DNA from 4 places in the Neobacillus sp. PVCKKU3 genome. Region 3 is predicted to be linked to each of the others. Evidence: predicted binding sites of a transcription regulator. Region 3 holds the regulator's gene; each other region holds the start of a gene.
What was found. The regulator Rex, encoded in region 3, represses fermentation and respiration genes when NADH is low (regulators of the CRP and FNR family bind a similar motif). The targets are predictions, from matches to a motif close to TTGTGAAATATTTCACAA.
Positions count from the first base shown of each region.

Region 1: a site for Rex is predicted at 2,768-2,785, ahead of ACNQGS_RS19360 (DUF3147 family protein). Genes of this name have one in related genera too.
Region 2: a site for Rex is predicted at 3,285-3,302, ahead of ACNQGS_RS19600 (DoxX family membrane protein). Genes of this name have one in related genera too.
Region 4: a site for Rex is predicted at 4,135-4,152, ahead of ACNQGS_RS03560 (TIGR04190 family B12-binding domain/radical SAM domain protein). Genes of this name have one in related genera too.

Region 1 covers NZ_JBLVQN010000030.1:68,669-76,315, forward strand. The annotation lists gene ACNQGS_RS19345 (PrsW family glutamic-type intramembrane protease) at 1-619, shown strand, start outside; gene speD (adenosylmethionine decarboxylase) at 752-2,026, opposite strand; gene ACNQGS_RS19355 (BC1872 family protein) at 2,286-2,591, shown strand; gene ACNQGS_RS19360 (DUF3147 family protein) at 2,814-3,173, shown strand; gene ACNQGS_RS19365 (DUF3147 family protein) at 3,189-3,593, shown strand; gene ACNQGS_RS19370 (aldo/keto reductase) at 3,650-4,543, opposite strand; gene ACNQGS_RS19375 (hypothetical protein) at 4,713-4,850, shown strand; gene ACNQGS_RS19380 (DUF2087 domain-containing protein) at 5,410-5,988, shown strand; gene ACNQGS_RS19385 (MFS transporter) at 6,052-7,287, shown strand; gene ACNQGS_RS19390 (YjcZ family sporulation protein) at 7,405-7,527, shown strand; gene ACNQGS_RS19395 (ZIP family metal transporter) at 7,642-7,647, shown strand, end outside.
Region 2 covers NZ_JBLVQN010000031.1:35,530-43,176, forward strand. The annotation lists gene ACNQGS_RS19575 (SDR family oxidoreductase) at 1-315, shown strand, start outside; gene ACNQGS_RS19580 (exonuclease domain-containing protein) at 414-1,031, opposite strand; gene ACNQGS_RS19585 (TetR/AcrR family transcriptional regulator) at 1,088-1,663, opposite strand; gene ACNQGS_RS19590 (MBL fold metallo-hydrolase) at 1,676-2,383, opposite strand; gene ACNQGS_RS19595 (DoxX family membrane protein) at 2,632-3,141, shown strand; gene ACNQGS_RS19600 (DoxX family membrane protein) at 3,389-3,898, shown strand; gene ACNQGS_RS19605 (hypothetical protein) at 3,952-4,173, opposite strand; gene ACNQGS_RS19610 (sensor histidine kinase) at 4,429-5,784, opposite strand; gene ACNQGS_RS19615 (response regulator transcription factor) at 5,762-6,463, opposite strand; gene pssA (CDP-diacylglycerol--serine O-phosphatidyltransferase) at 6,682-7,173, opposite strand; gene ACNQGS_RS19625 (efflux RND transporter permease subunit) at 7,410-7,647, shown strand, end outside.
Region 3 covers NZ_JBLVQN010000067.1:990-8,636, forward strand. The annotation lists gene tsaB (tRNA (adenosine(37)-N6)-threonylcarbamoyltransferase complex dimerization subunit type 1 TsaB) at 1-328, shown strand, start outside; gene rimI (ribosomal protein S18-alanine N-acetyltransferase) at 347-796, shown strand; gene tsaD (tRNA (adenosine(37)-N6)-threonylcarbamoyltransferase complex transferase subunit TsaD) at 793-1,818, shown strand; gene ACNQGS_RS27885 (ABC-F family ATP-binding cassette domain-containing protein) at 2,256-4,175, opposite strand; gene moaC (cyclic pyranopterin monophosphate synthase MoaC) at 4,339-4,827, shown strand; gene ACNQGS_RS27895 (redox-sensing transcriptional repressor Rex) at 4,860-5,513, shown strand; gene ACNQGS_RS27900 (DUF4395 domain-containing protein) at 5,666-6,091, shown strand; gene ACNQGS_RS27905 (acyl-CoA dehydrogenase family protein) at 6,218-7,647, shown strand, end outside.
Region 4 covers NZ_JBLVQN010000003.1:127,406-135,052, forward strand. The annotation lists gene ACNQGS_RS03545 (S8 family serine peptidase) at 1-1,000, opposite strand, end outside; gene ACNQGS_RS03550 (response regulator) at 1,274-1,933, opposite strand; gene ACNQGS_RS03555 (GAF domain-containing sensor histidine kinase) at 1,908-3,773, opposite strand; gene ACNQGS_RS03560 (TIGR04190 family B12-binding domain/radical SAM domain protein) at 4,228-6,030, shown strand; gene ACNQGS_RS03565 (ABC transporter ATP-binding protein) at 6,060-6,767, opposite strand; gene ACNQGS_RS03570 (ABC transporter ATP-binding protein) at 6,769-7,548, opposite strand; gene ACNQGS_RS03575 (branched-chain amino acid ABC transporter permease) at 7,523-7,647, opposite strand, start outside.

The DNA of each region.
Region 1 (7,647 bases), on a different contig from region 3:
TTTTTATAGGGTCATTTATGTGGTCTTGATTGGCGGCATCCTCTCGATGCTGGTTGCACTAGTTTTTTTTAATCTTGTAAAAAACAACATCAACCCCATCACAATTGGTATTGTGGAGGAAGTGGCCAAAGTGATGACTGTTATCTGGTTTGTTCGAAACCACAAATACAGGTACATGCTAAATGGGCTTTTGGTGGGGGCAGCAGTGGGAGCAGGCTTTGCCGCGTTTGAAACAGCAGGCTATGCGTTAAGAAGCCTGTTAACAGGAGGGAGTTTCGAACACCTTTATACGACGATCCTCTGGCGCAGTGTTTTAGCTCCCGGCGGGCATGTGGCCTGGGCTGCATTGACAGGTGGGGCTTTCTGCAAAGCACAAGGTGATCAAAAATTCAATTTTTCACTATTGGTTAAGCCGTACTTTTTATTTGTTTTCCTTCTGGTCGTAGCGATGCACGCTTTATGGGATACACCGATTAAAGGCATGTCCCCATTCGGACATATCTTTCTTATGGTTTCTTCATGGGTTGTCGTTTTCTTAATGATTCGCAGAGGCCTTAAAGAAATCGCCAATAAAAAATGGCGGATTGCGTATGAACCAACTCAGCCGACACAGCCATAAAGATGTTTGAGGAATACTGACGAGTGCCAATCGGTAATGACCTATTCCGTTCAAAGAATGATCGTTCGTTTGCAGCCAAAAATAAGAAATGCGATTGCAGATGATGTCAATCGCATTTTTTTATTCCCAGCACTAAATATTCCCCATTTCTTGCTGATAAAGTTCATGCAACTTAAGGTTATTTTTGCTGTTAATAATCAATCCGGTATTGGGGGGCTGGAACTTAGGGGGCAAGTGAAACAACGGTTCCGTGTTTGTTTCAATGGCTTCATGTGGAACCGAGATTTGCGGCCATTTTTTCAAGAAATTGCCGCGGCTCGCCAGGTGAAACCCCCACATTCCAAAGGATGGCACCAATGAATAAAATGCTTCCGTTTTAAAGCCCGAAGCCTGCAGTGTTTTAGCAATACTCCAATAGACCCGGGGGTTGTCCTTTGGGGAAGTTGACTGGCAGACGACGACTCCATCAGTGTTTAAGTGCCGGCCAACTTGGTCAAACAGTTCCTTCGTATACAATAAGCTGGTATCTGGGTCAACCGGGTCCGGAAAATCCATAATGATGACATCATATCTTTTCATTCCTCCCATTAAATATTTCTTCGCATCCATAATATGGACCTGTAGGCGGTTATCCTTTAACGAACCCTCATTCACATCAACAAATGCCGGTTCATTTGCCGCCAGCTTAATAATCATCGGGTCAATTTCAACAAGGTCGATGTGAACAACATCATGATATTTGATGACCTCCCTAACAGCAAGGCCATCCCCACCGCCTAAAATTAGCACCCGTTTCCTTGATTTTGCGAGTTCCATTGCTGGTAGGACCAATGCTTCGTGGTAATGTCTTTCATCCAGCGAAGAAAACTGGAATTCTTCATTCAGATACAATCTCAGGTCCTTTGCCATGACAAGCAAAATGTCATTGAGCTCACTCGCCCCTTGATAGAGGATGTGGTGCCCGCCATTCTTGATTTCCTTAAGAATTTTCATGTCCCATGTATTTCCCGGGCGCCTGCTGGCTGAGAGCATCGGATGTAGCTTTTTTGAATATAGAGGAGAAATCTGCCTTTCCATCCCTCTTTCAATTTCAATAGCGGTGGCCCGCCCGGCACCGATTTTTCCAAGAAATTTTTTTAAAACAGGCCAGGCATCCTGAGGGGAGCAGGTATATAAATCAAAGGCAGCATACCCATATTCGGGCCAGGTATGAATGGAAAAATGGGAGGTCGAAATCGCAATGATTCCCGTTACTCCCTGAGGTGAAAAGGAATGGAAGCAAGCCAGCAGAATATCCAATTCCAGCTCACGGAGAGTATCAAGCATCAAGGTTTTTAATTCATCAGCGTTATTTAAGAGCTCCGCCCGACAATCGTAGGCATCCACGATGAGGTGCTGACCTTTCATCTCCATACTTCCATCCCTTTCTCCATTCAGATTTATTTTTGAGTTCATATAGTTGTTTTTAAAAACTTTTCATAAATAAAGTATGTCAGTGTAACTCGGGTAGTGATAAATACGTATATTCGCTTGCAGTATATTAAGGCCTTTAGGACAGTTAATAAATTGTCAAAATCAATTTAGTATGTGTGAAAATTGATACAGGCTTCTGAATATGAAAATGGTAAAATAGGAAAGTCTATTGAGGATAGGGAGTAATGTGGCTATGAACAAAACTGAAATAATTGCGCGCAGAATATTAGGCTGGAAGTTAAATAGATGGGATCGCTGGTATGATTTTGAAAAGGGAATTTTCATACCTGTTGACGAGTTTCAACCCGACCAAAACCTGGAGCACGCGATGCTAATCGTTGAAAAATTGAAAGAGTTGGGGTTTACATATAAAACAGACGGTGCCTGCCAAGCTTGTTTTAATGATGCATGCGAAACGGGCAATACGTTAGCGGCGGCCATAACAGAAGCAGCCTTTGCAATCGCTGATAATAGTTCGGTTCCGGATGAATGGCTATAACATATTTAATTATATTATGTAAACTAAACCCCGTATTTTGAGCGACCGAATTTTTCAAGCATTCGGTCGTTTGGCTTTTGGTACCTATTTAGAACTTGATAGCGCTTCAAAAATGTTAATGAAATGTTCACATGAGCTGAGGATAAAAAGGAGTAAAATAAACATATCGAGTTATTATGTGAAAACATTCACAAATATATGTATTATGGACAGGTGATAAGAATGGGTGGACTTTCCGTTAGTGCGTTACTCATAAGATTTATTTTAGGGGGAGTGGCAGTTGTCGCTTCAACGATTGTGGCGAGGAAATTGGGCGAAAAGGCAGGCGGAATATTCGCTGCTTTTCCAGCCGTATTTTTAGCGGCATTACTGACAGCGGGGCTGGATTTGAAAGGCGAGGCTCTTGTTTCCCAATCCATTATGCTCTCAAAAGGAGCCATGGTTGGGATGGGAATTAATATACTCGTGGCCATTATGGCTGTACTTCTATTAAAGAAACACGGATGGAAAAAAGGACTCATCGAGGCGTTAGGCTGCTGGCTGGCAGTTTCTATTATAGTGGTTGCCATCACGGTCAATTAGGAAAGGGTGTTAACAATGACAAAAGATTTACTTTTACGTTTTCTACTTGGCGGGGCCGCCGTTATGGCCAGCTATTTAATAATTGTGGTTTCACCATGGGAAATCCTAGGGGGAATATTCGCCGCATTTCCGGCTGTGATGATTACGGCCGTTTTAATGGTAGGGGTTACTTCCGGAACGAAGAACGCAGCGAAAATTGCAGGCGGTTCTGTTTATGGCATGATTGGCGGCATTATTTGTGCAGCGACCGTCTGGCTGTTCTTAAAACTGACCCATAATTGGCCGCTAAGCATGCTGCTCGGTCTGCTTTTTTGGCTGATCAGCTCTGTGATGGTGTCAACACTAAGGGAGAAATTAAATATAAAACCATTTAGTAGAAAGATGGTTTTGGCAGAGGCACGGTTCAGACATCATAAATAATAGAAAAAATGCCAGTCGGCATCCGAAAAAGGAAAGCTGCCTGGCATTTTACGTTTTTAAATAATATCAAGAGGAACTTTTCTGGCGGGAGCGGGGAAAACCTCGTCAAGTCTAGCTAATTCCTCTGTTGTTAGTTTAATGCAAGCAGCCGCCGCATTTTGCATGACGTGTTCCGGTTGGACTGCTTTTGGAATGGCAATCACCTGATTGGAACGGATACACCAGGCTAGCACAATCTGCAAGGGCTGCACATTGTGACTGCGGGCAATATCCAGAATGGTAGAATCACGCAGCAGCTGTCTTCTTAAGGAACCTCCCTGGGCGATTGGGCTATAGGCCATTATGGGCATTTGATGCTGCTTTTGCCACGGCAGCAAATCAAATTCAATCCCTCGTGACCCTAGGTGGTATAGTACCTGATTGGTGATACAATTTGTCCCGTTTGCGGAGGCAACTAAATCATCCATATCTTCTGTGTCAAAGTTGGAAACACCCCAGCGCAGAATTTTTCCTTCTATTTTAAGTTTCTCCATCCCTTCGATGGTTTCCTCAAGTGGAATCTGGCCCCGCCAATGTAAAAGGTACAAATCCAAATGATCTGTTTGAAGCCGTTTTAAACTGTTTTCACAGGCTTCGGTGATTTTATTTTTTCCAGAGTTATGGGGATAGACCTTGGAGACCAGAAACACTCTATCTCTGAGTCCTTTTATCGCTTCACCAACAACTTGCTCTGCACCGCCATTTCCGTACATTTCCGCTGTATCAATTAACGTCATTCCGAGTTCAATCCCAAGCTGAAGGGCTTTCACTTCCTGCTCTTTTGCACGGCTATTTTCGCCCATATTCCAAGTTCCCTGACCTAAAACCGGTACAGACGAACGATCAGGGAGGGATATCACACGCTTAGTGAGGGTTTCCCTAATTTCAGCTATTTTCCTAGATTCAACCATTCAAGCTACCTCCTTTATGACCCCCTATTCTTTAGAAAATAATACCATAATCTCAAGTGAAAACTCCTGTTAGGAATAGACAAATTTTACAAAAAAATATGCACATTTTTTAACAATAGTCATATATTAGCTTCTGTGTGAGAAATTACGTAGGAAGGAAGTAAGGACGATGAATAACAATCAAGTATTAACACCAATCAAGAACGAGGGCAAAGATCTAGGAAATGGCGGATTTAAGATTGTTGAAATCAATGTGACTGACCCGTCTGAAAATTTATTTGCTGTGTGTACACCTGTTAAAAAATAATAAAAAAGACTATCCAGAAAAACTATCTTTTTTGTAAAAATACATAGAAAGATAGTTTTTTTTAGCTAATAGGAAGTTATAAATTTTCACAAATTTATAACTTCCTAACGCATAAATTCAACTACGCCTCATGAACCGTCCTATCGGACTCGCCAATCTGCGAGTTTTCATTTAATTCTGCTATTTTAGTGTTTTTCATATATGTAAGCGCATACATTGGTATTGAGCAATGGAGGTGATACCTTTGATGTATATTTATGGTAATGACTATATCAAGTATTTAAACGACGACAGTGCAGGACATTTAACCTACGATCAATGGAAAATCAAAAAGAGTCAACAGGGCACCGATAAATGCGCTTCATGCGGAACTGTGAAGGAACACTGGCAGCCTTGTCCGAAATGCAGACATTAATCATAAAGTTTAAAAAACCCACACCCCAGTCGTGGGTTTTTTTATTGATTTTATTCTTGAAAAAAATTCCACTAGACTATTGCAATCGAAACCAAATTCGAATAATATCTAATTAGATAATCATTAAAGTAGGTGAATTTAAACATGCAATTAAACAAAATCGTGGAATTTCATAAAGCCCTTGGTGACCTTACCAGGATCAAGATTGTAGCATTGCTTCAACAGGGGCCGTTGCACGGGCAGGCGATTGCCGGTAAGCTGGGGCTTAAACCGCCAACGATAACCCACCATATGGCCAAACTTAGAGAGGTGGGGCTGATAAAAGAGCGGCGTGATAAAAACACCATTTATTTTTCTCTTAACACAAAAATATTAGAGCTGAGTGCTAAGGCTATTTTGAATGTTGGAACGGGAGGCGGAGCAGAAATGGAAATGTCGGTGACAGCGGAGGATAGGGAAGCAATCATTAAAAACTTCTTCACCAAAGAAGGAAAACTGAAAACCTACCCTGCGCAGCGAAAGAAAAAGCTTGTTGTGCTTGAGCATATGATCAAAGGGCTGGAACTGGGTAAAGTTTATCAAGAAAAGGAAATTAACGAATATTTAAAGCAGTATCATGAGGATTACGCTACGTTACGTCGCGAACTTATTATGTGCCAATTTATGTACCGTGAAAATAATCAATATGAGTTAAATCCGGTTGAACTGTGGTGGCTGAAGTAAATTTTTTTGCAAAACTAATTAGATAGGTGTGAAATTAGATAAGGGTGAAAGGAGAAGAAGAGGATGGCTCTTTCCTTTATAAAAAAGGAAAAACAATACCGGAGATTATTTCTCGCCGGTGTCGTAAATGGAATCGGCGACCGCTTCAGTTCCGTTGCTGTATTAGCGCTTGCAATCGAGTTAACAGGGGCAGGCTTTGCAGTCGGCAAGACGCTAGCGATTCGGCTATTGCCCTTTGTTATTTTCGCCCCAATCGGGGGAAGGCTGGCAGACCGTTTTTCAAGAAAAACCATTTTAGTGGCAACTGACCTCATCCGCATCGTGTTTGCCTTGTCGTTTCTATGGGTTCATGGGAAAGAGGATCTTTGGATTGTTTATGTTGGTACCTTCATGTTAGCGGTTGGCGAGGCTGTTTATGCACCAGCGAGAAAATCGGCGATACCGCATCTTGTTAACAAAGAGCATTTGATAAAAATAAATAGTCTGGAACAAGTATTGGTTGGGATTGTACTAATTGTTGGCGCTTTTTCAGGGGGGATTGTATCCTACTTATTTGGAGCGGGGTTAACATTTTTAATTAATGCTGCCTCCTTTTTAGGTGCAGCAATTATTATTTCTTTGATCACATTTCCTGAAAAAAACTCCTCTCAGGATGAAAAGCCGCAGCAAAAGGAAAAGCTGATTCCAACCTTAAAAAAGGTAATCATATTGTCCGTCCCGGTCCAAATTCTTCTTTTCTGTGAAGTGGTCATTGCGTCCATGAACGGCATTGATAATGTCCTGATTACCGTGTATGCCATACAGGAGTACCATTTGGGTGATGTAGGTGTAGGGCTGTTTTATGGGGCGTTGGGGATTGGTTTAACGTTAAGCTTTTCTGTCGCCAACCGTCTACGAAAAAATATCCTTGGGATTGGGTTGGCCAGTCTCATGCTCGAGGGGGCTTTCCTAGTAGTATTGAGCCAAACCCACTACATAGCTGCAGCGTTTCTCGTGTTTTGCGGGGCCGCGTTTATGTCCGGTATTGGGAATGCCTGTTTTGATACGGTTCTGATGAAGGAAATTCCTGAGAAACACCAGGGAACTATGTTTGGGTTATTGGCATCCATTGGCAATCCATTATTGGGTGTTTCGATGCTTTTATCTGGGGCCGTTTTAGAATACCTGACACCGCGAACCTTGGGGTTAATTGGCGGCAGCGCCTATATGTTAATCGCTATTTTCCTGATGGTCTTCCTGTCCGTGAAACGTGTGCGGGAAAGGGAAACTATGATCAGTCCGCCATTTTTGAAGAAATAAGCAATTGTAAACCAAGCAGGACATACATCCATTTTTAAAAGGCTATTATATTCGCATTTACGTTTATCATCACGGCTGCATAAGAATAATTAAACCAATTAGAGAAGTGACTTAATTATGTGCGGCTGGTGCGGTTGCGGTGGTTATGGCTACGGTTTCGGTTATGGCGGCTTTAGCCCATTTGTTTTAATTGTTGTATTGTTCATTCTTTTAATTATTGTCGGTGCTAGCTTTTATTAAGAGGGAAAAAATGAGGTGTTCTTTGAGGGCACCTCATTTTTTATTGGTAATCTTTTTTCAAGACGGTGAATACATAATGGGGAATAAACAAAAAAGGGGAGGATTATCTTGACCGTGACT
Region 2 (7,647 bases), on a different contig from region 3:
CATGGAAATGAGCAATTGCTTGATTACTCGGCAACAAAAGGAGCGATTGTGTCGTTCACCCGTTCATTAGCCATGTCGTTGGCGACACAGGGAATCCGTGTGAACGGGGTGGCGCCTGGCCCAATCTGGACTCCGCTTATTCCATCGACCTTTACGGCGGACCAGGTCGCCACTTTCGGATCAGATACTCCTATGGGGCGTGCCGGGCAGCCTCATGAACTGGCGCCAAGCTATGTTTTCTTAGCCTCGGAGGATTCATCCTATATGAGCGGGCAAATGATTCATGTGAATGGTGGGACGATTATTAACGGGTAGAAAAAACGCATCGGGCTTACCGATGCGTTTTTTTCTGAAACTCAGTTGGCGACCATTACACTCGTTTTTTCAATAGTTTGGGCGCCAATTGGATACAATCAACCCATTTTCGCCCTTGATGCAGCCGGCTGGTACCTTCTCATCGGTCCGAAATCAAGAACCTCTTGCAGATATCGGTTCCCTTTTGGACTTGTCCGCTTGAGCAGTTCCATCAAGTATGTAATATCGTCCATCGCTCTATGTGTTTGATAGTTTGTAATATCATGGGCTTGCAAAAGGGTAATTAACTTTCCATTGGGAAAGCCATACTGTTTCCAAGGCACATTACGCATTGTACAAAACCACTGCAAATCATTAACCTCAGGATACATATGGTAAAGAAAACTGCGGTCAAAGGAGGCATTATGAGCAAAAACCGAATCTGTACGCTGAAAGTAGGATTTTATTTTTTCATCATAGAAGCTCTTTCCCCGAACCATATCATATGCAATACCATGGACCTGATAGGCCCTGTCATAATTTCTACGTGCCGAACTGGAAAGAGGTTCTCTTAAAAAGGCTTCTTCCTCCAAAATTTCTAGTATTTCGCCCGTTTCCGTACTAAAAGAAAATAACTTCAGGGCCAGTTCAATAACCTCATCTGTTGTCGGTCCCAGCCCCGTCGTTTCCACATCCAACAATAAACCTAATTTCGCCTGTCTTTGCAAAATAATCATTCCTTAAATCAAAAATTTCCTTTATTATACCAGATTCCAATCAACCCTCACATAGCTTAAAAATTCCCACGAATCTCTAAACCGTTTATAAACGCTGTTATGATAATCTCCAAGCTCTCATCCAAATACAATGACATTTTGAAGCCGCCTCTTTGCTCCAAGGAGGAGAATCCGTGCAGGACACTCCGCAGTCCTCTTACTGCATGGATGGCCAGGTCGCCTTCTAGATGAAAAGCCTGCAGGACCCGAACAGAAAGGTCGACTATCTTTGCGCCGGCCTTCTGGACGTCAAGATCTTCAGTGTCCGGCGCCATCAAGGTTGCCTCATAGACACCGGGATGCCTCCTGGCAAAACTCACATAAGCTCTACTAATCGCAAGCAGTGCCTGGGTGCCTGATACTCCGATGGCCGCCTGGGCCAATTCATCATACAATAAATTAAGTCCATAGATGGCTAGCTTTTTCCTTAATCCAGGCAGGCCATCGAAATGATTATAAAGAGAAGGCGGGCGGATGCTGAGCCTTTTGGCCAGGTTTGCCAATGTAACCTCCTGCATCCCATTGTGGTCTGCAAGCTCTCCCGCCGCTTCCAGTATTTCTGATAAATCAAGTCCAACTTTAGGTCTAACCATTTTAATACTCCTTTAAAGTAATTTCTGTTCCAATTTTTTGATAGCTAGCTCCATGGCCTCTACAGGATTTTCTACCATTTCTCCGTGGCCGATGGCAAGTAAACTCGGTTTTAAAGCAGCCAGCTTCTTGGCACTTTTTAATGCGGTTGGTTTGCTCCATGTGCCAAAAGCTGGGAATGGGAAAAATGGTCTTATATCCCCTGCTACTGCGATACCTGCTCTCGTCTGGAACGCGTCACCTGCAATTAATGCCTTCGTCCGTATATCAAGAAATGCCATCGATCCCGGAGTATGGCCCGATGATTCAACCGCCCTCAGGGAGCCAATCTCATCCCCTTCCTTCAATAAAACACTTGCCCTGGTTTTCAAATTTTTAGGAACACCACCTTTAATTGGAGTTTGATCCTCGTGTGAATCAAGGGAACGGTCGCCTGACATTAAACGATTATCCCTAGCCGAAATATAAACAGGTACATCGGGAAGCCTTTCCTTTAACAGATCCAATGCTCCCACATGGTCCTCATGGGCATGGGTTAAGATGATTGTAGTAATCGGCTTTCCAATTCTCTCGGCTGCCTGTAAAATTCCTTTTGCCGCAAAACCCATGGCCGCATCAATTAGGGTTAAACCATCGTCTTCTTCCACTAAGTAGCAATTTACTGGAAACACCTTCGCCATAAACGTTACCTGATACAAATATCCCTTCTTGATCATTCTCATTATGACCAACCCCTTAACTAATATCGTTAGTTTTATTTTAACTAATAACATTAGTTAAATCAAGAGGTTTATTTGAAAAATTTTCCTAAATTATCTTTCCTTCCAGTATGTAACAAATTGTTCAAAGCTTTTTTACGGATATGTGAATTAGCTACCAAAAAGCGCTCAATCCAATTTTAATTTGCTATATTAACAGTGTAGAAAAGAAATTATATAAAACTTATAAACCTTTTAAGGAGATGTTTCAAATGCTTAACAAATGGTTAAGAGAAAACAAAATTGCCGCTGGTATTTTAACTGTCTTACGTTTATATCTTGGGTATTCTTGGTTTACTGCAGGTTTTCATAAAATAACTGGAGGCTTTGATGCCGCAGGATTTTTAAAAGGAGTGACTGCTAATCCAGTAAAAGGTCCGGATGGTGCGGTTGTTTATGGATGGTATGTTGAATTCCTTAAAGGCTTCGCCCTTCCAAACGTCGACATCTTTAACTTTATCGTTCCCTGGGGAGAAGTTTTAGTCGGCTTAGGATTAATGTTAGGCTGCTTAACAACTGCCGCTGCATTCTTTGCTTTAGTCATGAACTTTGCGTTCTTCCTTGCAGGTACTGTATCTCACATTCCTACTGACATTTTCCTTGGCGTGATAATCTTAGCTGCAGGCTACAACGCAGGCCGCATCGGTCTAGACCGTTGGGTTGTTCCTTTCTTCCGCAAAACAGTTATAAAAGCAAACGATCCAGTTAAAATAAATGCTTAACAATAATCGCCTCAGTTCCAACTCGAACTGAGGCGATTTTATTTTGTTCTGACCAAATTCTTTCAGCCTGAGATTAGATGATTTTGGCCATTTTTATTTATAAAATCTTCATGTAACAAAGTGTTCAAAGCTTTTTTACGAATATGTGAATTAGTGAACATAAACCACTCAATTCAAACTAAATTTGATATATTTACAGTGTAGAAATTATTTAAAACTTATAAAACCTTTTAAGGAGATGTTTCAAATGTTTGCCACATGGTTAAGAGAAAACAAAATTGCTGCTGGTATTTTAACTGTCTTACGTTTATATCTCGGATATTCTTGGTTCACTGCCGGTTTTCATAAATTGACTGGAGGCTTTGATGCCGCAGGATTTTTAAAAGGAGTGACTGCCAACCCTGTAAAAGGTCCTGATGGTGCCGTTGTTTATGGCTGGTATGTTGAATTCTTAAAAGGCTTCGCCCTTCCAAACGTCGACATCTTTAACTTTATCGTTCCCTGGGGAGAAGTTTTAGTCGGTTTAGGATTAATGTTAGGCTGCTTAACTACTGCCGCTGCATTCTTTGCTTTAGTCATGAACTTTGCGTTCTTCCTTGCAGGAACTGTATCTCATATTCCTACTGACATTTTCCTTGGCGTGATTATCTTAGCTGCAGGCTACAATGCAGGCCGCATCGGATTAGACCGCTGGGTTGTACCATTCTTCCGCAAAACAGTTTTAAAAGCAAACGCCCCTGTTAAACAAACTGCTTAACAAAAAAACACCTCTATCTCTCAGCTTGAGATGGGGGTGTTTTGTTTTACACATTAATAGCTGTTATCTTCCTCGAAGCTATGTCTGTTAACGTACCAATTTGTAACTTGTGTAAGGATAGCAAAAACAGCAAAGAAATTCATTGCCCAAACGTTAATAAATGGCGTAAGGCCGCCGAATTCTATCGTAGCATAGCCTTTAAACTTCATGACAATCATGGATTCAATAAAAATCAAAATGAAACCTACAACACCTGCAACCGCCGCTCTTATCATTAGTAATCCCTCCGAAAGGTTTTTGCTATATACTCAAATAATTTTTGTCTAAATTGTGAACTTGTTATACCCATTATATAGCAATTCAGAAGGAAACCAAAGTAAAAAAAATCACATTTTAAAAAAATAATTGGTTTAAAAGAATGGCTTCCAATTATGAAAAAGAAAAGCCCACTTTATCAAAAAAACACTGGACTATTCATAGGGTATCAGAACGCTGCCTGGCACCTTTTTTCCGGCTGGGAGTAAGGTGGCTCATTTAGGTAAAAATAATTTCACAGTAGTCCCTGATCCTTCATGACTCTCTATTTCTATTTCACCCTTGTGCAATCTCATGATACTTTTGGCGATATGCAGACCCAATCCCGTTCCCCCTGTTTCCCTGCTCCTAGCCTTATCTACTCGGTAAAACCGCTCAAAAATATTTTGGATCTCATTGTGTGGGATTCCAATCCCATAATCTTTTACATGGATAATAGCATATTGCTCTGTCTGTTTTAAGAAGACGTCAATTTTTTCCTGACTATATTTCATGGCATTGTCCAGCAAAATGATAATTACTTGTTTGAGTTTTAATTCATCTGCATGAACAATGAGCGGGGACTTGTCATATTCCAATGTTATTTCTCGTCTATAGACATGTTTTAGTTGCTTTAAAATACTTTGGCATAAAGAAACCAGGTTTACTTCGTTGATTTCTAATTCCGTTTCCTTCTCTAGGGTGGCTAAGTCCAAAAAGGTATCGGTCATTTTTTGAATTCTCGTCGCCTCGGAATGAATAGCCTGAATGGCTTCATCAGCCATTTCTTGGTTTTCAAGCCCGTGCCTTCTCAAAAGATTTGCATAGCTTTTAATAACCGTTAACGGGGTCTTTAATTCATGAGAGGCATCAGAAATAAACTGCGATTGCTTTGCTAAATTGTCCTGAAGTCTTTCAATCATCCGGTTAAATGTTCTAGCCAAGGTTTGCAGTTCGTCCTTTGCCCTATTTTGAATGGTGATAGTCTTCGGAACACCGCTTTTTTCTATTTCCTCCATGGTTGTAATCATATTAGAAATCGGCCGCATGATCATATTGGACAGCCATCTTCCTCCAAGTAAAGATAATAAGGCAGCAAGGATCGTACTAAATATTAAAATCGCTCTAAGAATCTCTTTTCTTGCTTCTAAACCTTTTAATCTCTCCCCAATTTCGAGGCTTCCTTTCAATTGCTTTGTATTAATCTTAGAATGAATAACCAATACTTGTTCTTCCCCGTTTTTTCCAGAAATTACGTAAGTTTGAGACTGTTGATTTACTGCGTATTTCCCTTTTATCTTTCTGGATAGTACCTTATCAGTCGAAACCTCGTGGATGATAGTGTTCCCGGGCCCGATCATTCGGATATAGGAGTATTCGGATAAAAATCCTTTTAATTTGTCCTCTATATCACGAGAGGATTGGCTATTATCAATTTGTTTTTCGATATCTGCAGCCTTTTGAAAGAGCATATCCTCTTCCATATTGATGGTTGTTTTCATAAATAAGAAGAAGACGACTACATTTACGAGTATTAAGATACAAAGCATCCAAGCCGTTGTTAACAGGTTAATTTTCGTCGAGATCTTCATCCGTTTTCTCCTTTATCGTAAAACCAATCCCTCTCACAGTTGTAATTAACGGGATAGAAAAACCTTCATCCACCTTTTTTCGCAGATGTCTAATAAAAACATCGATCACATTGGTCTCTCCCTCGTAATCATAGCCCCATACATTAAGAATGATGTTCTCTCGGGTAACGACTTTGTTTTTATTCATGACTAAATAGACCAAGAAGTCATATTCCTTCGGTGTTAGTGTTATGAGTTTTCCATCCCTTTTGACTTCTCTTGATTCCTTATTGATGATTAGATCCCCAACAATTAATTGAAGTTTTTCCCCATTCGGGCGATTCCGCAGACACGCACGAATACGAGCTAGCAGTTCTTCGATTTCAAAGGGCTTTGTGACATAATCATTAGCACCATGATCCAGGCCTGATACTTTATCAAAAGTTGAATTCCGTGCCGTCAAAAGAATGACAGGAGTGACCGTGTTTTCCCTTCTAAATCTCCTTAATACTTCCATTCCACTTAACTCAGGCAGCATGACATCCAATAAGATTAAATCAATGTCCGTTTGTAAGGCGGTTTCCAATCCAGCCTTCCCATTGTATTCAACTGTTACTTGATACCCTTCATACTCAAGCTCCATTTTTAAAACCCGGGCAATTTGAGCTTCATCCTCGATTACTAAAATATGTGTTTCCACGAAACATACGTCCTTCCAAAGCTTTTTAAGGAGTTACTGTCTTTTCATTTATTCTGAATTTAATATTTCAAGTTCTAATTACAATTTAGCATGCAATGTACAATTCAATTAGTATCTTAATGAATTATTAATCCTTTATTAAGAAAAGGTTTATGGATAAAATAAAAAAGCTATGCCCTTTTCCACTAAGGCTCTTAGCTTTTTCAATAGATAGTATTTTAGATTTTCTTTACCCGAATTGGACTTACCATTAAGAGGGCTAGGATTAAGGTAATCCATGCATTGCTATATGAGAAGAATCCCATGCCAGCAAGTGGCAGCCCGGCAGCTGGAATAGGGAGTCCTTTAAAATAGCCGATCGTTGGCTTGACACTAAACCTGGCTAATCTTAATGCCCCCATCATCGGAAAAAGGATAAATGCCAAAGAAGTTAATATAGATGGTGCCGCAATTGAATGGAATAAAAGAGCAGGGGCGACCCCAAAACTCACAATATCGGCCAGAGAGTCCAGTTCTACACCCAATTCACTGTTCACTTTTAATTTTCTTGCAATCCTTCCGTCAAGAAGATCTAACACAGCTGAAAAAAATATAAAGATCGAGGCCACTTCGATAAACCCACTCATATTTAAAGTAATAGAAAGAACACCGCACAATAAATTTCCTAATGTAAATAAATTAGGAATGGCTTTTATTAACTGTTTAAACAAGGTTGTCCCCCCTGACTTTTAAATCCTCCATCTATTAGCTTTTTCTATATATTCCTCCGTTATTCTTAAAAGACTTTTCCATCTTAATGAAATATTAATCTTTTATTAAGTGAACAAACAGACTCGTTTTATATACTTTGAAGTGCCCAATTTTATTGCAAGTCCATTCATGAATTCACAGCAGAAAACGATCATGTTTTGGGTTAAATCATAGATGAGTAATGGGAGGAAAAACAATGAAAAAGTTAGTAGAGGCAACCATGCAAAGAGCCATTCTTATGATTGTGTGTGTTGTCATAATCTTGGCCTGGGGCGGGATTTCAGCTTACCAGATGCAACGGGATTACTTACCTGGGATTAACAATTCGACCCTGACAGTGAGTATGAGAGTTCCGGTGTATCAAGCGGCTCAGGTAAAACAGCAGGTTACTGATAACCTTGCGAGTGCCGTTAAAACAGTCGATGGTTTGTCCA
Region 3 (7,647 bases):
TCTGTATCAAGTTGAGAATGGAGAGCTAAAAGTAATTGAACCTGATCAATTAACAATGGCGGTTGACTGGGCAGGGAAGTTATCCGAATTGGACAAACCGGTTCTATTTGTCGGCAATGACCTGTCTATTCACCGTGAAAGAATAACAGAGAGTCTTGGTACTCAGGCCGTTTTTTCAAGCATAACAGAGAACAATCCCCGTCCGTCTGAGCTTGCCATGCTGGGAAAAGACAAACAAGGGGAAGACGTACACACCTTTGTCCCTAATTACATTCGGTTAGCAGAAGCGGAAGCAAAGTGGTTAGAGGCGCAAGGGAAAACTTTATAAAGATAAGGATAGAGAAAGATGGAAGATTCTTATGTTTTTCGCTACATGAGGGAAGAGGATATCGATCAAGTATTAGAGGTTGAGCATGCATCATTTACAACCCCTTGGAGCAGGGAAGCATTTTATAATGAGATGCACAATAATAACTTTGCTGTTTATATCGTCCTCGAACATGAAAATAAAATTATTGGCTATTGTGGAGTTTGGCTTGTTATTGATGAAGGTCATGTGACGAATGTCGCGATTCTTCCTGAATACCGCGGCAAAAAGCTTGGGGAGATGATGATGCGAAAGCTGATATCCGTCTGCCATGAGAGGGGTGCAAGAAGCATGACCTTAGAGGTAAGGGTAACGAATCATGTCGCTCAGTCTCTTTATCGCAAACTAGGGTTTCAAAATGGCGGAATCCGGAAAAATTATTACTCAGATAATTTGGAGGATGCGCTGGTAATGTGGGTGAATTTATGAAAAAAGATCAGTTGATATTAGGAATTGAAACAAGCTGTGATGAAACGGCGGTGGCGATTATCAAAAATGGCCGAGAGATAACGGCCAATGTGGTTGCCTCGCAGATTGAAAGTCATAAACGGTTTGGCGGGGTCGTACCGGAAATTGCCTCACGCCATCATGTTGAACAGATCACGGTCGTGATAGAAGAGGCATTAAAGCAGGCGAATCTATCCTTTGCTGAAATTGATGCTGTTGCGGTAACGGAAGGGCCAGGTCTGGTGGGTGCCTTATTAATTGGCATCAATGCCGCCAAAGCACTCGCCTTTGCTCATAATAAACCGCTTGTGCCAGTCCATCATATTGCCGGTCATATTTATGCAAACAGGCTGGTGACAGAGCTGAAATTCCCTTTGTTGGCTTTAGTGGTTTCAGGGGGCCATACGGAGCTTGTCTACATGAAAGAGCATGGACAATTTGAGGTAATTGGCGAAACAAGGGATGACGCAGCGGGTGAAGCCTATGATAAGGTCGCAAGAACGTTGAGTCTGCCATATCCAGGCGGTCCGCATATTGACCGTTTGGCCCATGAAGGCAGTCCGACTATTGATTTGCCCCGTGCCTGGCTGGAGGAAGGCTCCTATGATTTTAGCTTTAGCGGCTTAAAATCAGCGGTCATTAATACGGTCCATAATGCCGAGCAGCGTGGTGAGACGATTGCTCCGGAGAATCTGGCCGCGAGCTTTCAGGAAAGTGTCATTGACGTATTGGTGACGAAGACCGTAAGAGCCGTTGCAGAATATGGCGTCAACCAAATATTATTGGCCGGAGGAGTAGCAGCCAATAAGGGGCTTCGAGCAGCCCTGGAAAAGGCATTTTCAGATAAGGCGGATGTTGAATTAGTCATTCCTCCATTATCCTTATGCACAGACAACGCAGCCATGATAGCCGCTGCCGGAAGTGTTATGTTTGAAAAGGGAATTCGAGCAGACTTATCACTAAACGCAATACCTGGATTGGATATGGAAACATATAACACCTGACCTTTCCTAACAAGGAAGGGTCTTTTTAATTAAAAAATCTAATTAAACGTTTGATTGATTTGGTTGATAAACTAATCAAACGTTTAATTGGTATTGACAATAAACTAATCAAACGATTGATTGAAAACGGCAAATGCTTAAAATATAGGCATTTTAAGAGTTAAACAAACATTTGATTAAATTTTGGCTAATATAAAAATATCAATTTTGTGGATAAGATTTTTTTGAAAAAGTTGAAAATTCAAATGACTTGTGGATAACTCAGTGGGTAATGTTGATAATGTGGATAAGTTGACACTTTTTTGTGGATAATGTGGGTAAGTTAATTGAATAACTGAAATAATGGCATTTACAATGTGAATAATTCTGTGGAAAGTTGGGCCTTTTGGATTATAAGCACAACAAAAAACCGGACTCCAACAGTCCGGTTATCCACATTATTCTGCCAGCTCGGCCCATTCTTCCATTAATTCGTCAAGCTCGGCCTTAGCCTTTTCATTTTTTAAATTAATCTCTAAAACCTTTTCATGGTCCTGAAAAACTTCTGGCTCGCATAATTGCTGTTCATAATTCTGAATCTCTTCTTCAAGCTCCGAAATGCGTTCCTCGATTTCTTCCAATTTGCGTTTTCGCTGGCGTTCCAGTTTTTTCGTTTCTTTATCCTGTTGATAACTGTTTTTTTCAGCAGGCTCTAAAGCAGAAACCTTCTTCTGGGAGGCAGCCAATGCAAGTGCCGTAAGTTCCTCCTGCTCCAGCTTTTTATCCACATAATAATCGTAGTCGCCGAGGTATTCAGTGCTGCCCTCGGGGCTTAATTCTAGTACCTTGGTTGCGATTCTGTTAATAAAATAACGGTCGTGTGAGACAAACAAAATAGTACCTGGATAATCAATTAGGGCATTCTCAAGTACTTCCTTGCTGTCCAAATCCAAATGGTTGGTAGGTTCGTCCAATATTAATAAATTTGCTTTCTCGAGCATTAGCTTGGCAAGGGCTAGGCGGGCTTTTTCGCCGCCGCTTAATGACAAAACATTTTTAAGCACATCGTCACCGGAAAATAAGAAATTCCCAAGCACCGTACGGATTTCCTTTTCCGGTTTCAGTGGATATTCATCCCATAGTTCGTTTAAGACCCGTTTATTGGAGGTTAGGTTGGCTTGTTCCTGATCGTAATACCCGATGGACAAATTGGTTCCGTATTGAATAGTTCCAGCCAAAGCGGGAAGCTTTTTAATAATTGTTTTTAAAAGGGTCGACTTCCCGATTCCATTAGGGCCGACAAGGGCAATGCTGTCGCCTTTATACACACGAAAGGAAATATCCTCGGAAACCTTCTCTCCATCATAGCCGACAGCAAGCGAATCAACAGTCAGTACATCATTGCCGCTTTGCCGCTCAATTTCAAATGAGAAGGAAGCAGATTTTTCATCCCCTGATGGGCGATCCATGATTTCCATTTTTTCAAGCTTCTTCCGCCGGCTTTGCGCTCTCTTAGTAGTAGTGGCCCGTGCGATGTTGCGCTGGATGAAATCCTTTAACGCGGCAATTTCCTCCTGCTGCTTTTCATAAAGCTTCATGTCGCGTTCATAATTGGCAGCTTTCTGCTCAAGATAAGTGCTATAATTACCGGTGAATCGCTGAATCAGGCGGCGTGATAGTTCATACACCTCTGTAACCACTTTATCCAAAAAATAGCGGTCATGCGAAACAATTAAAATCGCGCCATCATAGCCCTGCAGATATTGCTCCAGCCAGGAAAGGGTTTCGATATCCAAATGGTTGGTTGGCTCGTCCAAAATTAAAATATCAGGTCTTGTCAGTAATAGTTTGCCTAGCGCAAGACGCGTTTTTTGTCCGCCGCTTAGACTTGAAATCATTAACGTAGTATCAGAAAAATTTAACCCATGCAATACAGAACGGATATCAGCTTCATATTGATAGCCGCCTTGCTCTTTAAACTTTATTTGCAATTCATCATATTCCTTTAATACCCGTTCGTATTTTCCTGGGTCCCCGAAAACAGCAGGATCGGCCATTTGCTTCTCCAGCTTCCGGAGCGATTTTTCCATCGCCTGCAGGTTCTCAAAAACCGTCAGCATTTCCTCCCAAATGGACAAATTGGACTCCAAACCCGTATTTTGCGCCAAATAACCAACGGTAACATCCTTTGGTTTGATGATTTCGCCGCCGTCATAGCCCATTTCGCCGGCGATGATTTTCAATAACGTTGATTTCCCCGCTCCATTGCGTCCGACAAGGGCAACACGGTCACGGGTTTGTAATTCCAGTTTTATATTCGATAAAATAAGTTCAGCACCATAATATTTTTGTAGTTGGTTAACCTGTAATAAAATCATTTTTTTCACCTCTATTACCTTACGACTAGTTTACCGTATAACCCGAATGTCGGCAATGAAGTGAAATTTTTAATGGAATTATAAAAAAATATACTGTTAGTTCAAAGTTTCACACACATGGACAAAAAAATATTGTATTATTTTTTGTAGGAGGATTTTTTTTATGGCTGAATTTACTCATTTTAATGAAGAAGGCCGGGCCAAGATGGTCGATGTCAGCGAGAAGCCGGAAACGGCACGCACAGCAACAGCCCAGTCTAGCATAACAGTAAGCACTGAAATTTATGAAAAAATCACAAACCACGAAATGAAAAAGGGCGATGTCTTAGCAGTTGCCCAGGTTGCTGCAGTGATGGCAGCGAAAAAGACATGGGATATCATTCCAATGTGCCACCCGATTCCATTAACAGGTATCAATATTAGTTTTTCATGGGAGCAGGCCGGGCAGGGACAATATACACTGCATATTGCTGCATCAGTGAAAACAAAAGGCAGTACGGGGGTTGAGATGGAAGCGCTAACAGCTGCCTCTGTTTGTGCCCTGACCGTCTATGATATGTGTAAGGCAGTTGATAAAGGGATGGTAATTGGACCAACCTTTCTGGTGGAAAAAACCGGCGGCAAAAACGGTGATTTTAGAAGAGAAATCTAATATATCCATTAAAATTGAAGGGTGGGAGAAATATGTCCAATGAAACGATGAAAATACCACAGGCAACAGCAAAGCGGCTGCCCTTATATTATCGATTTTTACAAAACCTTCATTCCTCTGGCAAGCAGAGGGTGTCATCTGCAGAATTGAGTGAAGCAGTAAAGGTGGACTCGGCCACTATTCGCAGGGATTTCTCTTATTTCGGGGCCCTTGGGAAAAAGGGGTACGGCTATAACGTAAACTATTTGTTATCGTTTTTCCGGAAAACTCTTGATCAAGATGAATTAACAAAGGTAGCGTTAATCGGGGTGGGTAATCTCGGCACAGCCTTTTTACACTACAATTTTTTAAAAAATAATAATACAAAAATCGCTTGCGCCTTCGATGTGGACCCCGGAAAAATTGGCGGTTCGATAGGCAATGTTCCCGTTTATTCGATGGACGATATAGAACAGTATTTGATCGAGGAAAATATTTCGGTGGCGATTTTGACGGTGCCGGCTCCGGTTGCTCAGCAAATCACAGACAAGCTTGTGAATACGAATGTAAAAGGGGTTTTAAACTTTACTCCAGCAAGACTGAATGTACCTTCATCGATCCGCGTGCATCATATTGACCTGGCGGTGGAGCTGCAATCACTTGTTTACTTTTTAAAGCATTATCCAAACGACGAAGTAGAAGAATAAATAATCAATGGGCTTCTCGCCAAAATGGTGAGAGGCCCATTTTTTCGTTTTGAAACATTTTCCTAACCAGATCACTATACAAAGGGAGTGGAAGCGGGTAAAATGAATACACAAGTAATTATTGTAATCCAATAGGAAAGGTTGGAATTAAAATGACAGAAACAGTTCGTTCAATCCCACGGCCGCTAGTGAAAACAAACCAGTGGACGATTGTTTTAAGTGTTGTGTTAACATGGTTATCCGGTCAGGAATGGTTTTTGTTAGTGCCGTTTGTTGCCGGTATGTCTGGTCTTTTATTCGGATTTAATCCGATTATGCAAATAGCAAAACTATTTTTAAGAAAGGAACCAGAGGCTTATATCCCCGAGGATTGGGAGCAGCAGCAATTTAATCAAAAACTTGCCGTATCGTGTTTGGGAATTGGATTTGTAGGATTCCTGCTGGGTTGGAATGGTGTTGGCTATGTGTTCACGATTCTTGTCGCAGTGGCTGCCTTTGTGGCAATTCTAGGTTTTTGCATCGGATGCTTTATTCATTTTCAGTGGAACCAATACCGTCATAGAAGGGTGCACCAATAAAGAAGAGGTCTGAATTATTCAGCCTCTTTTTTTGTTTTTCTACTTATATTTGACGTTTCCATATCCTTACATTTAAGATTAAATTGAAAATTATGAATTATTATTCATGAGGAGAGTGGCGTTTTTATGAAGCATGTTTCCCAAGAGACAGAAGCAAGAGGAAAAAATTCTTACAGCTTTGATGAATTTCTCGAAAAACGTGACAACCTTGATTGGTACCGTGATGAACCGTTTTTACAAAAAGCGGTAAAGAAATTTACGGGTTCTCAGCACAGCCAAATCCACGAAAAACTATTATCCTTTTCAGCAACAGTATCTGCAAAATGGAACCGGTTAGCCGAAAGAATTGCCAGACCGGAAGTCCGCCCCTATATGCTTCACTTTGATGCTTTTAATCATCGGATTGACCGGATTGTTCGTCCTCAAGAAGTTCATCAATTAGAGAATGAAATTTTCGGAGAAGGTCTTTTTTCCAGTAACATGACACCTTGGGAAAGCTTTGTGAAAAGAATGCTGATCCATCAGCTGGGTGAGGCGGGAGTGACCTGTCCGCTGACATGTACACATGGTTTAGTGGCTTTGCTTGACCAATTTCCGGATGAAGAATATCCAGAACTTCAAGTTATATTACATCATACAAAAGAAGGGCTAAACGGCGAATTCGCCATTGGCGCTCAATTTATGACAGAAATCCAGGGTGGTTCTGATTTGCCGGCTAATGTTTTGGAGGCGGTTCCGGAAGGCAAGTATTATCGTTTGTATGGGAATAAGTTTTTCTGTTCTGCGGCGCATGCCGATTATTCTGTGGTGACGGCAAAAATATCGGGAACTGACAAAGTTTCAACATTTATCGTACCTTCCTGGCTTCCGGGGGATAAGGAGAAGGAGAAACGCAACGGGTACGAGATAAATCGGATCAAATGGAAGCTGGGAACAGCCGAGCTGCCAACAGGGGAGATTCAATATAAGGGGGCGCGTGCCTATCCAATCGGTCCAAAGGATAAAGGGATTGCAGTTGCAGTCGGAATTGTATTGACCTTGTCGAGGTTGGAAATTGGGATTGCCTGTGCCGGGTTTATGCTGAGGGCCTCTCGGGAGGCAAACTTGTACAGCGATTTCCGAAGTGTTTTTGGAAAGAAGGTAAAAGACTATCCACTCGCAGCAAGCAAGTTGAAACGAATCCAGCATGCCGCTGAGCGAACGACGGCGGGGGCATTCAAAATCTATAATCTTTTCTTGCAACTGGATAAGCCGCTTAATCCAGGAATTAAATCGGACCATCCAATTGATGTTAGGAAAAAGTTATTTAATCTGCGTGAACTTGTCTTGCTGCAGAAAATCTGTGCAACGAATGAGGGAGCGGAAATTTTACGGGAGGCTATCTCCGTGTTTGCCGGCCATGGAGTGATGGAGGAATTTTCGTCGCTGCCGCGTATCTTCCGCGATGTGGTCGTAAACGAACAGTGGGAGGGACCGCGTAATCTGCTTTTAACACAAATCTACCGCGATTTGGGCAGGGTTTCTGACTGGTATTCACCTGCTGAGTTTGTGGCCAG
Region 4 (7,647 bases), on a different contig from region 3:
CCGCTAAAGAACCATCTTTTTCACCAGCTGCAACCGAGATCACCCAAGGGGCTTTCGCATATGGGTTGTGTGTGTTTTCGCCCGGGCCTTCATTTCCGGCTGCAAATAATACAGTGATGCCGCGGTCATGAGCCGCTTTAGAAGCTATATTAATAGGATCATTGGGATCAAAGTCCCCTGATGAACCCCAGGAGTTAGTAATGACGCGAATATTGTAGTCAAATTGGTGGGTAATGGCGTAGTCAAAGCCGCCTAGTCCGTCAAGGACAAACAATGCAGCACCTGAACCATAACCAATTAAATTGGCACCAGGGGCAACGCCTTCATATTTTCCACTGGACATGGCTCCAGTTCCGCCGACTGTACCGGCTACATGGGTTCCGTGCCCGGAGTTGGAATCCGTGTTCGGCACATTTTCAGCATAAGTGATGGGAAGTATTCCTGGTGCAAGGCTAGCCAAATTAATGCTGGCCATAACGTTCTGCACAAGATGGCTGCCAAACTCGATATCCTTGTGGGTTCCATCGACACCGCTGTCGTTAATGACAACTCCGACACCTTTGCCAGTTACCGGCATGCCGCCGTTTGCTTTTTGCATCGCCGCATCTGTGCGCGCCTTATCCACGCCTGTTAATGCCGTTGCATCGGCATTATAATATTCCAGTTTCCGATTTAAATAGATAGATTTTACACCTGGCTGCTCCGCCAGTTTATTAATCTGATCCTTTGTTGCAAGAATTCCCGTAATCGGCAGAGACTTCAATGAAATGCCCTTAGAAATCCCCAAAGTTTTTAATAGAGTAAGATTGTCCTCTGTCGGCGCTCCTTGGCCATCAAACGTAACGATAACCTGAAGCGGTTCAACTGCTGTGGCCAGTGCCTTTACCAGCTGGAGGTCAAGTACAGCGGATGTTGTATCGGCCTTCGCTGCCGGTAAATTTGGTATAACTAATGACAAAAGAATGATAAGAGTTAATAAACCCGAAAACCACCTTTTCACAACCCATTCCCCTTTTCTGCTAAAGTATGAGTCCATTGTCTAAGAAACCGGACCAAAACACTATTCAGCAAAGGGTCTATTTCAACTAAATAGAAGTACTATTTTCCCTTCCTACTTAAGTAATATTTATTAGTCCGTTAGAAATAGCAGATACAAAGAAAAGGGTGTCAGGCACCGCAAAAAGACATTTGTCTTTCCGGGATGGACACACCTACACTTACAAAAGAAAACCAAGCCCCACGGCTTGGTTCTCAGAAACTATTTAAGTCACTCCTAAGTCAACGGCACAAGCTGATTCTGTACAGCATAAATGACAACCTGGGACCGGCTTTTGACGCCGAGTTTTTTGAATATGTTAGACACGTGGATTTTGACCGTTTTGTCACTGATGAACAGTGTTTGGGCGATTTCCTTGTTATTCATGCCCTTGACCAAGCAGAGAAGCACATCCTTCTCCCGCTCAGTCAGCGTCGAATCCGCAGACTTTTCTTCCTCAGCTGGCTCTGGTTTAGCCGGCGGCTGGAAAAAGCCCAAAAACTTCTTCGTCATCGATGGGTGGATGACCGACTGCCCGTTTGCCACCGCGCGAATTGCATCGACCACATGCTGGGAAGGGGCATCCTTCAGCAAATAACCGTCGGCCCCTTCGCGAATCGCCGACATAAAGTACTCATCATGGTCAAACATCGTCAGCATCAGAATTTTAATAGAAGGGTACATTTTTTTTATAATGCTCGTTGCTTCAATGCCATTCTTCTCTGGAATGTTAATATCCATCAAAATCACATCCGGCATTGTCTCTTTTACCTTTTCAATTGCGTCATTGCCATTGATGGCTTCCGCAATCACCTCAATATCCGTTTCCATTTCCAAAATATTTTTCAACCCATCCCGTAAAACGGCATGATCATCGACTAGCATAAGCTTGATCACGCAAATCACTCCCTTCAATCCCCATTCTTGGCACCGTTAAGGTTATCTCTGTTCCAGCTCCTTCGCGGCTGTCTACCTGCAGCGAGGCCTGAATTTTATCAGCCGATTCATTCATATGTAATATTCCAAAATGCGGGTGCTCCCGGGCCTTGATCATGGCCTGGAAAAGCGAAAACCCCTTGCCATTATCCTTCACCTTCAAAAGCACATTTTCTTTTTGATAGCTTAACAGAATGTCAATTTTCGAGGCTTCTGCATGTTTAACGGCATTCTGCACACTTTCCTGACAAATATCGAAAATAATTTTTTCAACCATCGAGCTCAGGTGGAATTCCGGACCTCTTGTCTCCAAATTGATATCCAGATTATGCTCCCGCTTGACCGCATTAATTTTTGCAGAAATTGCCGACAATAACCCCACCCGCTCAGTCGGATAAGGTCTTAAAGCATAGATGGATTCCCGCACCTCTTTCAGGCTGCGCCTCAGCTTCTCGGTGCTTTCGCCCATTAACCGAAGTGAATCGTCCGGCATTTTCGCAAATTTCCGCTGCGCCGTTTCAAGATTCATAATCGCGCCGGCGAGCGACTGGGCCACACCATCATGGATATCCCGGGCAATCCGATTCCTTTCTTCTAAAATCAGCCGCTTCTCCTGCTCGGCAAACAGCCATCTTGTTTTAATCAGGACAGCCAGCTGATTAGCAAGGGTGGCGGCAGAACGCATATCATCCTCCCCGAAGCTGTTGGTCCTGCTTCTGCCAAAGACGAACATCCCGACCAGCTCATTTTCTAAAATTAAGGGAGCATACAGTAATGTCCCTATTTCCTTTGTAAAAAAGATCCCTGCAGGACTTGGGTCTCTTTTGGCATTATGGTAAATGGTCAAATTTGTGATTTTATCAAGAGCAGCAGCCGTTTCCGCCGACATTGTTAAATCTTCATTAACAGGGCCGGCTGCAAATCGGAACAACCAGCCTTCCGGTGGACGTTTCCACAAAATCCATGCATCAACATCGATAAATTCTTGAAGATTATCTTTTAAAAAAGTTAACCAATCAGACCTCGCAATTTTTTTATTGAGCTCGGATGAAATGCTGAACAACGCTTTCAGCTTCGCCTTTTCCTTTTTTAAATTAGCAATAATCGAGCTTAGCAGAGCCACACAGACTAACGGGATAAAAAAGAAGAAAAATGAAAAAACATCAATCGTTCCCCGCCTTTGATTTCCCAAAACATGCAACAAAACAAGATAACCATAGGAAATAAGAAAACTATAAACCTCAAAGAGAGCTTTCATCTTCCAGATTTTCAGATTATACGTTTGTGGCCTGATAGCAAAAACAAGATCCACAATGAGATTATTCATGAAATAAAAGGGGATGATAAGCAAATTAAAATGGATAATTCCCTGCAGGACCCTTGGCAGCCCTTCGATCGGCATCTGCGTATACAGCCACTGGCAAAGCAGATGGGCAATAAAAAAGCTAATGACCTGCATGGACGGATTAAAGAAAATAATTCGGAGCGGTCTCCTATTCATTATGTTGGTTGCTGCAATGATAATCCCATAAAAAACAATTGTATAGGCTAATCCATCCATGAGATATATGGCATACACCAGTGGAAAAGAGATGGTAATATGGCCTTTCCAGACCGGAACAGGATATAGCTCCACAATAAAGAGAAACAACACCAGCAGTGTCAAAATAATTGGCTCGCGCGGTACCATTAAATGAAACAAGCCAAATTGAAAATAAATAAACACTCCAACGACAGAGATAAATAGTAGGAATTGCCTTGATAGCTGCTCTTTTTTTTGCAAAATGCCGATATCTCCCAAAGCTTCCCCTCCAAATTCTGTGACGATTTACTTAATTTTCTGTTTATTCCAGTTTAATGTATTTATAGCTTGAAAACAATATGAATGCCTACCCGCCAAATGTCCGCAAAAAATAAGGACCCAACCCGGTCTAATGAACACACTAACCGGACTGGGTCCCTCGCAAACCATAATGGTTTGATATCCACTATTATGTCATAAACCGCTATGCGTTTTCTATTTGGCTAAAGGATTATTCTTGCCTACTACCTTCGTAGTAATTCCGGCACAAAATCACCCAAAATTTGTCACCTGATTGTCACTCTAGCCAACAACTATTATAGTAAACTAAAGTAAACAGCGATCATAACATTAAAAAACCTTGTGAATTCCCTCACAAATCCTTTCTTGAAAAAACATTTATATATATACCCCAAAAGGACTTATTACACTACAAATCAAAGAGGTGTTTCCCATGAAATACGATTTAGTACTGCTGCATGCTCCAAGTGTTTACGATTTCCGAAAAAATCCTTTGCTTGCCGGACCGATCAGTGATGTTGTTCCATCCTCGCCCGTGTTTGAAATGTACCCCATCGGCCTGACCAGCATCGCCGACTATTTGGAGCGTTATGGACTTCGCGTCAAAATCATCAATATCGCCAACCGAATGCTCATGAACCCAAACTTTGATGTCGAAAAAAAATTAAAATCGATCAGGGCAAGTGCGTTTGGCATTGATCTGCACTGGCTGCCACATGCCCACGGCAGTATTGAGCTAGCGAAAATTGTCAAGCAGCTTCATCCGGACACCCCGATTATTTTTGGCGGATTGTCGGCCACGTATTATCACAAGGAGCTAATCCAATATCCATTTATTGATTTCGTGATGCGCGGGGACTCGACAGAAAAGCTGATGCTGCTGTTGATGAATAAGCTGGAGACTGGAAATACGCATTTTGCAGATATCCCTAATTTAACGTGGAAAAAGGGCACCGAGACTGGCTATAATCCGTTAACGTACGTGCCAAAGGATCTCGATGATATTGATGTTCCCGGTTACCGCTACACCATTCGTTCCGTTTTCAAATACCGAAATTTCCTCGATCCGCTGCCATACAACGGCTGGCTTCAATACCCGAACACCGCACTGCTGACCGCACGCGGCTGCACACAGAACTGTTTGATTTGCGGCGGATCAAGAGAGGCTTATGGGCAAAACTGCAACCGTCATACGCTAGCATTGCGGTCACCGAAAAAGCTCGTCGAGGATATTCAATTTATTTCCCGGTTCAGCCGGGCGCCGATTTTTATCCTCCATGATCTAAGACAGGGTGGACAAGAATATGTTGAGGAATTTTTTTGCCGTTTGAAAAAATTGAAGCTGAAAAACGAAATCGTCTTTGAGTTATTTCAATATGCGGATGAAGAATTTTTCCGGCTGATGAATGAAAGCGTGCCTCATTACAGCATTGAAATTACCCTTGAAACCCATGAAGAAAAAATCAGGAAATATAACGGGAAATTCAGCTGCTCAAATGAAAAGGTGATCGAAACACTGCAGTTCGCTCTCAAAAATGGCTGTAAAAAATTTGACCTGTTCTTTATGGTTGGAATCCCTGGACAGACGTATGAAAGTGCTGTCGAAAACATTGAATTTTGTGAAACCATCCACCTGGCCTGCGGGAAGGACCCAAGAATCTTTTACTTCGTTGCCCCGCTCGCACCATTTTTGGATCCGGCGAGCCCGGCGTTTGAGCACCCGGAAATCCATGGCTATAAAAAATTGTGCCAGACACTCGAAGACCATCGCAAGGCCATCACCCAGCCGTCCTGGAAGCATATGCTCAGCTACGAAACGAAGGATATGACGCGTGAGACAATCGTTGGGGCCACCTATGAGGCCGCACAACGGCTGAACGAATTCAAATTAAAATACCAGCTAATTGATTTAGCCGGCTTCCAGGATATTAAAGGGAAAATTGAAAAGTCGAGGGCCTATATTGAAAAAATCGACCAAATTCTAGCCCTTCCGACAGAAAAACAAACTAAAGAGCTGGCTAAGCTTGCCAAAGAAATTGAGGAACTAAACTATTACAGCATTTGCGGCAAGAACGAGCTAAAGTGGGAGGTCCAGAAGAATTATGCTAATTTCTTCTCGCTTGCGTTAGTGGGGCTCGAGCAATTGTATGTCGAATACAAAAGCAAAATCAAGCACTCATTCCAGCCGAAACATCGTTTTCAATTTACACTTGATTCCGACCAGCAAAAAATTTAAAGGTACCGGAGTTCACTCCGATACCTTTTTTAATGCCCACCGAGGTAGGCTTTTCTAATTTGGTCACTGGCACTGAGTTCTTCAGCTAAACCAGAGGCGACTATTTTTCCTGTTTCAATGACGTAGGCGCGGTCAGCGATGGATAACGCCATGTTCGCATTCTGTTCAACCAGCAGGATCGTTGTTCCCGTTTTATTGATTTCCTCAATAATCTGGAAGATTGTTTTGACCAGCAGCGGTGCAAGACCCATGGAAGGCTCGTCCAATAAAAGCAGCCTAGGTCGTGCCATCAGCGCCCGGCCCATTGCGAGCATCTGCTGCTCACCGCCTGAAAGTGTACCAGACAGCTGCTTTTTGCGCTCCAGCAGGCGCGGAAAGAGCTGATAGATTTTTTCAAAATCCTCCTGAATACCCTTCCTATCCTTACGCAAATAGGCGCCAAGCTCCAAATTTTCCTCAACTGACATATTGGCAAATACTCGGCGGCCCTCTGGAACCTGGGAGATCCCGCGCTTCACAATCAATTGCGGCACCTTTCCGGCAACATGTTCGCCTTCAAACACAATCTCGCCATTCTTCGGCCTCAAAAGCCCGGAAAGGGTCTTTAATAGCGTACTTTTACCGGCACCATTCGCACCAATCAGCGTCACAATTTCACCCTGGTTAATATCGAGGGATACTCCTTTTAATGCATGGATATTTCCGTAATAGACATTAATATCGTTGACTTTAAGCATACTAAGAGACCTCCTCGCCAAGGTACGCTTCGATGACTTTTGGATTGTTACGGATTTCTTCCGGTGTACCATCGGCAATTAGCTGTCCATGGTCCAGAACATAGATTCTTTCACAAACACCCATGACAAGATTCATATCGTGCTCGATTAAAAGAATGGTTAACGAGAATTTTTCGCGGATTAACGCAATCAGGTTCATCAGTTCATCAGTTTCCTGCGGATTCATCCCTGCTGCCGGCTCGTCCAAAAGCAACAGCTTAGGATTTGCTGCTAATGCCCGGGCAATTTCCAAGCGGCGCTGCTGCCCGTATGGCAGGTTCTTCGCCATTTCATGCTGGACATTATCAAGCTTAAAGATTTTTAAAAACTCAATTGCCTTTTCTTCCATTTCCCTTTCACCGGAAAAATGAGATGGAAGGCGGAAGATTGAACTGAGAATGGAATGCTTCGCAAGCGAATGATAGGCAACCTTAACATTATCGAGCACCGATAATTCTCCAAACAAGCGGATGTTTTGGAAGGTACGGCTGATTCCTTTTTTGGTAATCTTATAAGGCGCATGCCCGTTTAATTTTTCACCGGCCAAAGAAATCGATCCCTCGGTTGGAACATAAACACCTGTTAACAGGTTGAAGAAGGTCGTCTTGCCGGCACCATTTGGCCCGATCAGTCCGACGAGTTCTCCCTGCAAAAGCTCTAGGTTGACCCCGGATACAGCCTTTAAACCGCCAAATCGGATACCTGCGTTCTCTACTTTAAGCAACTGTGTTTTTGTTCGCATCATGAGGCCCTCCTTGCCCGGATTTTCCCAGCTTGAAGAAAGACGTAATTTCCTTTGTTCCCATTAATCCTTGCGGACGGAACAGCATCATCGCAATTA